Tahibacter amnicola: one gene and its partner. The protein of the gene in region 2 interacts with the protein of the main gene of each other region in a pairwise test. Links are inferred from orthologs where the notes say so. Each region holds a gene or a part of one and is shown on either strand. Other genes may lie near its edges.

Region 1 (3,386 bases), 950 kb from region 2 along the record:
TCCCTGCCGGTCACCGGCGCGGCCTCGTATCTGACCGAGGTCGACGTCCCCGGCCGCGATGCGGCATGGCGCGTTCGCACCGCCGCACTGGCCACCGATTACGCCGCGTACCGCTACACCGCCACCTTCAAGGCCAAGGAAAAGCCCGCACCGGAAGGATTCAACGCCATTGCCTTCGCCGCTCCCGGCGAGCAACAGAAGGCGGTTGACGTCGCCACGGCCGTGGCCGCCGGCGTGCGCTGTGCGCGTGAGCTGGGCAACCTGCCGCCCAACATCTGCAACCCGGCCTACATCGCGGACGAAGCCCGCAAGATCGCCGAGCAGCACACCGGCGTGAGTTGCGAAGTGCTCGAGCGCGACCAGATGCGCGAGCTCGGCATGGGTTCCCTGCTGGGTGTCGCCCAGGGCTCGGCCAATCCGCCCAAGCTGATCGTGTTGCGCTGGAACGGCGGCGGCGACGCCCGGCCGTTCGTGTTCGTCGGCAAGGGCATCACCTTTGACAGCGGCGGCATCTCGCTCAAGCCCGGCGCGGGCATGGAAGAGATGAAGTTCGACATGGGCGGTGCCGCCGGCGTCCTGGGCGCCTTCGTCGCGGCGGTGAAGCTGCAGCTGCCGCTGAACCTGGTTTGCATCGTGGCCGCCGTGGAGAACATGCCGGACGGCAACTCCTACCGTCCGGGCGACGTGCTCACCAGCATGTCCGGCCTGACCATCGAAGTACTCAACACCGACGCCGAGGGCCGGCTGATCCTGTGCGACGCCCTGACCTACGCCCAGCGTTTCCAGCCGCAGGCGCTGATCGACGCGGCCACGCTGACGGGCGCCTGCGTGGTGGCCCTGGGCAAGCATCCGTCCGGCCTCATGAGCAAGGACGACGAACTGGCCCAGCAGCTCCTGGATGCCGGCAACGCGGCGCTCGACCGCGCCTGGCGCCTGCCGCTGTGGGACGACTACCAGAGCCAGCTCGAGTCGGGCTTTGCCGACATGGCGAACATCGGCGGCAAGAACGCCGGCGCCATCACAGCCGCCTGCTTCCTGTCGCGCTTCACCGAGGGCGTCCGCTGGGCGCACCTGGACGTCGCGGGCACTGCCTGGGACGAGGGACGCAAGGGCATGGCCACCGGACGCCCGGTGCCGCTGCTGGTGCAGTATTTGATGGATCGCTGCGCCTGACCGCCACCCCGCGCCTGGTCGCGTTGGCCAGGCGCGTCGCATTCCGCACTTACGGCCCGCTCCGCGCGGGGATTGACCCAGCAAGGTTCCGTGCATGCCCCGCGCCGACTTCTACCTGATCGACAAACCCCGCTTCCGTGAAGATCCGCTGCTGTTGGTCTGCGAGCTGGCCAAGCGGGCGTACGCCAGCGGCCAGCCCACGCTGATCCTCGCCCGCTCGCTGGAACAGGCCGAGGAAATCGACGGCAAGCTGTGGGAATTCGACGAGGACGCCTTCATCCCGCACCAGATCGCCGGCGACGAGGACGACGCCATCACGCCCGTCCTGATCGTGGCGCCCGAATCCACCACGCCCGACCGCCCCCTGGTGATCAACCTGCGCGATGACTGCGCGCCCGGTCTGTTCGAGCGCGTGCTCGAGGTCGTGCCCGCCGAAGAAAACCAGCGCCTGGGCTCGCGCGAGCGCTGGAAGACCTACAAGCACGCCGGCTTCGATCTGAAGAAATTCGATATGTAGCTTTGTGGACGCGGCGGTGACACCGCCCGTCCCGACCGCCCCGCGCTGGAATGCTTCGGGATTGCCGAAGCATCTGCCCTTCCTACAATGGCGCGCATGGCGAACGTCTCCTCCCTGGTCGATGACATTGCACGGCTGTATCCGGCCGTCTACGAGCGTCTGCACGCCCGCTGGGACAAGAACGATCCGCGCCCATCACCCGAATCGCTGGCGGTGATGCAGCACCTTTGGGCCAGCGGTCCCCTGACGATGGGCGAGGCCGCCCGGCATTTTGATCGCGCCCTGTCGGCCATCAGCGAACTGACCGACCGGCTGGAAGCGCGCGGCTGGATCGCGCGCAGCGTGGACAGCCGGGATCGCCGCCGCATCCTGATCTGGCTGACCGACGCCGGCATCGCCCTGCTGCAGCGGACCCGGGAAGTGCTCTCCCGCGAGGCACTTTCCGCCGCCCTGCAACGTATGGATGAGCACCAGCGCCAGCAGCTGCTGCAAGGACTCTCGGCCCTTGTCGAGGCCTCCCGCTCCCTTCCCCCACCCCTGGAGTCTGATCATGAGCCATAGCCATACCTGCCAAAGCTGCGGCATGCCCATCGAAAGCGGTGCGTACTGCCATTACTGCGTCGACGAAAGCGGCCAGCTGCAGGCCTTCGACGAACGCTTCGAGCGGATGGTGCAGTGGGTGCTCGGCCGCGAGCCGACGACGCCGCGCGCTATCGCCGAAGCCCGCACGCGCGAGTACATGCGCCAGATGCCGGCCTGGAAAGACCACCCGCGGCTGCAGGCCTGATGCCCGCGACAGCGAATCCGGCCGCCGTGCTGCGCCGGCGTTGCGCGGACATGGCTACCGCGCTGCGCGTCGCGGCCGATCCGGCGCGCGCCGCCGGCATGCAGGCGTACATGAAATCGGCGATGCCCTTCGCGGGCGCGCCGGCACCGGCCATGCGCCGAACCAGCCACGCCTTGTTCAAGCAGTGGTGGCCGCTGGACGAAACCCAGTGGCGCAACACGATTCTGGCGCTCTGGCAGACCGCCGCGTTTCGCGAGCAGCGCTATGCGGCGATTGAACTGCTGTCCTGGGGGCGTGCGAAGGCACATCGCCAGGCCTCCGCGCTACCGCTGGTGGAGCAGCTCGTCGTCGAAGGCGCCTGGTGGGATTACATCGACGCCATGGCGCCGGTGGTCGGCGACATCCTGCGGGCGTCACCATCAACGGTCACGACGCTGCGCCGCTGGAGCCGTCACGAGAACGTCTGGCTGCGCCGTATCGCCATCCTGTGCCAGCTCGATTTCAAGCACGACACGAACGTACCGTTGCTGTTCGAACTGATGGCGCCGTCGCTGGATTCCCGCGAGTTCTTCCTGCGCAAGGCCATCGGATGGGCCCTGCGCCAGCTCGCACGCACGCAGCCGGACGTGGTGCTGCGCTACGTACGCGAGCACGAATCGCAGCTCAGCCCCCTGAGCCGGCGCGAAGCGCTCAAGCACCTGGCCGGACGCTAGCGGTCCATCGCCGCCTGCTCGCCGCGCAGGAACTCCCTCGCACTCACGGTGCGGCCATCGAGCAGACGGACCTGGTATTCGGTGCCGTCGGTTTCGCTGCGGCTGCCGATGCGGTCGATAAACGTCCCGATGTCCATGGCGGGCGCGCCGGCCGCCTTCCATTTGCGCCGCAGGTGGGCAGCCGCTTCGGCACCGC
Region 2 (3,526 bases):
TTGGGCATGCGGCTGATTTCGTCGAAGCGATAGACCTGCGCAATAGCGTCGGGCGCCGTGATCAGGCGCCCGCGCACCACGGGTTCATCCAGGAACAGGCCCTTGCCGGCGCCGGCGATGCGGGAGGGGGCGACGTGGTATTTCGGAAGAATCATGGGATGCCCGGTTTGGGGGATGGCAGGGTCGCGGCGCGTCAGTGCGACCGGTCCACCGAGTACACCGCCAGCGAGTCGAGCGCGTCGCGCGCCACCGATGCCGGCAGTGCCGCCAGGCACGTGCGTGCCGCCTGTGCGTAGCCGAGCGCTTTTTCCCGCGCCAGTTCCAGCGCACCCGAATCGCGGATGGCGCCGATGATGTTATCGAGCGAATCCAGGCCGCCCGTTTCGATCGCGCGGCGCAGGCTGGCGGCCTGGGCCGGCTCGCTGCGGGCGATGGCGTAGATCAGCGGCAGGGTCGGCTTGCCTTCGGCCAAGTCGTCGCCGATGTTCTTGCCAAGCGTGCTGGCGTCGGAGACGTAATCGAGCAGGTCGTCGGCAATCTGGAAGGCGTAGCCGAGGTTGATGCCGTAGTCGTACAGGGCCTGCTCCTGCGCCGCCGGCAGGTTGGCGAGCACGGCGCCCAGCCGCGTGGCCGCGCCAAACAGTACGGCCGTCTTGCGCTCGATCACACGCAGGTAAGCTTCCTCGCTCGTGTCGGGATTGCCGATGTTGAGCAGCTGCAGCACCTCGCCTTCGGCGATCGCATTGGTGGTATCGGCGAGGATCTGCATGACGCGCATGCGCTCCAGCTCCACCATCAGCTGGAACGAGCGGGAGTAGAGAAAGTCGCCGACCAGCACGCTGGCCGCGTTGCCCCACACGGCATTGGCCGTCTTGCGGCCGCGGCGCAGGTCGGATTCGTCGACCACGTCGTCGTGCAGCAGGGTGGCGGTGTGAATGAATTCGATGACGGCCGCCAGCTGGATGTGTTCCTCGCCCCGGTATCCCGCCGCCTCGGCCGCCAGCAGGTGCAGCATCGGACGCAGGCGCTTGCCGCCGCTGCCGATGATATGGGCCGAGATCTGGTTGATCAGCACCACGTCGGAAGCCAGCCGGTTGCGGATGAGCTGGTCGACGGCGTTCATTCCCGGCCGGGCAAGGGCCTGCACCGAGGCGAAATCACGAAGGTTGACAGGCAATGCCGCGGCGGCTGTGGACATCGGGTGGCTGGATCCGGTGGGTCGTCCGGCGATTATAGCGGGGCCGGCGGCGGTGCTGTTGCGTCGTGTCGTCGCGCCAGCGCGCGCGCCCTGGCCGGTTCCGGGCCGATTCCTGCAGCCTTTTCCGACACTTTCCCAGCTTTTGAGACGGCGTTTTCCCAGGCTTGCGCCGGACACCGCCGCGGGCGCCGGGGGCGGCCCCCGTGGTAATGTTTCGTTCCAATGCGGGCCGTCGGGCCCGCCCCCTTTCTGCAAGGAAATCCCATGGCACGTGGCATCAACAAGGTCATTCTCGTCGGCAACCTCGGTGCGGATCCGGAAACCCGCTATACCCCGGGCGGCTCGGCTATCACCTCCATCCGCATCGCCACCTCCGAGTCCTGGAAAGACAAGCAGACGGGCGAGCAGCAGGAACGGACCGAGTGGCACCGCGTCAAGTTCTTCGGCCGCCTGGCGGAGATCGCCGGCGAGTACCTGAAGAAGGGCAGCCAGGTCTATGTCGAAGGCAAGCTGCGCACGGAAGAGTGGGAGAAAGACGGCGTCAAGCGCTATTCCACCGACGTGATCGCCGACGAAATGCAGATGCTCGGCGGTCGTGGCGGTGAAGGCGGTGGTTCCGGCGGCATGGGCGGTGGCGGCGGCCGCGAGCGCTCCGAGCGTGGTCCGGCCCGTGGCCCGCAGTCGGCGCCGCAGCGCAGCGCGCCGATGCCGGTGCAGAACACCGGCTTTGATGACGACGAAATTCCGTTCTGAGGAAGTCCGAGCAAGCGGCCGATTGAATGGCTGCGGCGCCAACGCACCCCTGCACCCTCGCCAATCGCTGGCATTGCCAGCGTTTGGCCACCCCCTGACTCCAGGGGGCGAAAGAACAAGGCAGGCAGCCGTTTCAGACCTGCCCACGCACGTACCGGCCGCGTATCAGCGTGAGATCAACAGCGTGGCGCGGGTTCGCCGTACCGGATAGTGATGCGTTTCCGCGCTGCAAAGGAGCGACGATGCAAGCCAATCACGACGCCCCCTACGCGCATACGGCGCTGGCGTTCGCCCAGCACCTGGTCGCCGGTCGATTTGACGACGCGCATTCCCTGCTGAGCGCCGAGGTGCAAAAAGACCTGGGCCCCGAGGCACTGGCTGCCGAGTACGAAACGATGACGTCCTACGCCGACAGTGGGGCCGACCACATCGAACTCATGGCAACCATGGAAAGCTGGCCTGACCGCCGCAAGGGCGACCTGGGCTGGGCCTATGTCTCCATCAGTGGCGACGATTTTGCCGAGGCAGTGACGGTGGTGGTGCACGACTGCGCGGGCGTGCCGCGGATCCGGCTGGTGGAGTGGGGCAGGCCGTGAATCGTCCGGATGGGCTCCGACGTTGCCTCGCCTGCGGCGGCAGCCACGATGCGCTTTCGGATGCGGTGCATCCGGCGCATGAACTTCGCCCGGACGTGTACCTGCACGTCCATTGCTTCAACTCGCCCGCGCACCAGGCGTGGCACCAGGCGCAGCTGGACACTGACCCGCAGTACGCGCGTGGGCAGGGAAGCCCGGCAACATCTCTGCGGCTATCAGTATGGTGACCTGTACGATCGCATCGCCACTGCGCGCACCGCGTTCTGCATTGGCACTGACCTCGCCGCCGTCGAGCAGTGCGTGCGCAACATGGCGGCGGAGGCCGATCGGGTCCTGGATTGCCCGCCCTGCGAATGTGGCGGCCGGATCTCGCTCGCGGCTCCCCCGCGTTGCCCGTATTGCCATTCGGTGGTGCTGGAAGGGGCGTTCCATACGACGGCATCGAAAGAAGCGGTGGCCGATTGGATGTTGACGCGGGAAGAAGCCTTGCGCCTCTGGGAAGCTGCGCAAGCGGTCGAGCCCGACAAGTCATAGGGACGGGGGCGAGGCAATTGCCGCCAACGGCGCGAACGGGCCGCGTCCAGTGTTGTCGTGGTCGACCGGGCTGGCGATGATGGTGCGGGTGTGTCACGGGTTGCTGCGCAAGAAGTAGCGCTCACGCGACGACATTCCGGCCGTGCCGCATCGGTTTGAGTGTGGATGAGATGCCGCGGCAATCGCGCGGTGGATTCTTGCGGCGGCGTTTCTGTTCGTACATGGCCATGTCCGCGCGATGCACGGCGTCATTCAGTTCCGACGCCTTGCCAAATTCGGCGCAACCGAACGACACCCGTACCGCCGGCTCCGGCTGCTGCAGTCGTGCATTGAGCGACTCCAGGCGTTGGCGGAACTCTGTCAGGTCGAGCGTGACGGCGACCAGAAGGAATTCATCGCCGCCCCAGCGGAACAGGTGGTCGTCGCGGCGCACGAGCGCGCGCAT

The links. Proteins that work in one complex are often made in the same cells at the same time.
Region 1: the proteins of ssb (region 2) and N4264_RS24815 interact in binary tests that used the Escherichia coli proteins (3 or more experiments, as listed by UniProt). The link is inferred for Tahibacter amnicola from one-to-one orthologs.

Annotation. Positions count from the first base shown.
Region 1 is NZ_CP104694.1:6,259,523-6,262,908, forward strand. The notes cover bases 1-2,978. They hold N4264_RS24815 (DNA polymerase III subunit chi), read left to right. Parts: upstream 1-1,267; coding sequence 1,268-1,690; downstream 1,691-2,978. Other genes in these bases: N4264_RS24810 (leucyl aminopeptidase), read left to right, coding at 1-1,173; N4264_RS24820 (MarR family winged helix-turn-helix transcriptional regulator), read left to right, coding at 1,787-2,251; N4264_RS24825 (zinc ribbon domain-containing protein), read left to right, coding at 2,241-2,477; N4264_RS24830 (DNA alkylation repair protein), read left to right, coding at 2,477-2,978. Outside these bases: more of N4264_RS24830, read left to right, coding at 2,979-3,190; N4264_RS24835 (DUF5329 family protein), read right to left, coding at 3,187-3,386. UniProt on the Escherichia coli protein: Part of the beta sliding clamp loading complex, which hydrolyzes ATP to load the beta clamp onto primed DNA to form the DNA replication pre-initiation complex.
Region 2 is NZ_CP104694.1:5,309,099-5,312,624, reverse strand. The notes cover bases 497-3,206. They hold ssb (single-stranded DNA-binding protein), read left to right. Parts: upstream 497-1,462; coding sequence 1,463-1,951; downstream 1,952-3,206. Other genes in these bases: N4264_RS20755 (GGDEF domain-containing protein), read right to left, coding at 3,203-3,206; N4264_RS20760 (hypothetical protein), read left to right, coding at 2,728-3,081; N4264_RS20765 (DUF3887 domain-containing protein), read left to right, coding at 2,194-2,547; N4264_RS20775 (polyprenyl synthetase family protein), read right to left, coding at 497-1,198. In the rest of the region: N4264_RS20780 (SET domain-containing protein), read right to left, coding at 1-155; more of N4264_RS20775, read right to left, coding at 194-496; more of N4264_RS20755, read right to left, coding at 3,207-3,526. UniProt on the Escherichia coli protein: Plays an important role in DNA replication, recombination and repair. Binds to ssDNA and to an array of partner proteins to recruit them to their sites of action during DNA metabolism. Acts as a sliding platform that migrates on DNA via reptation.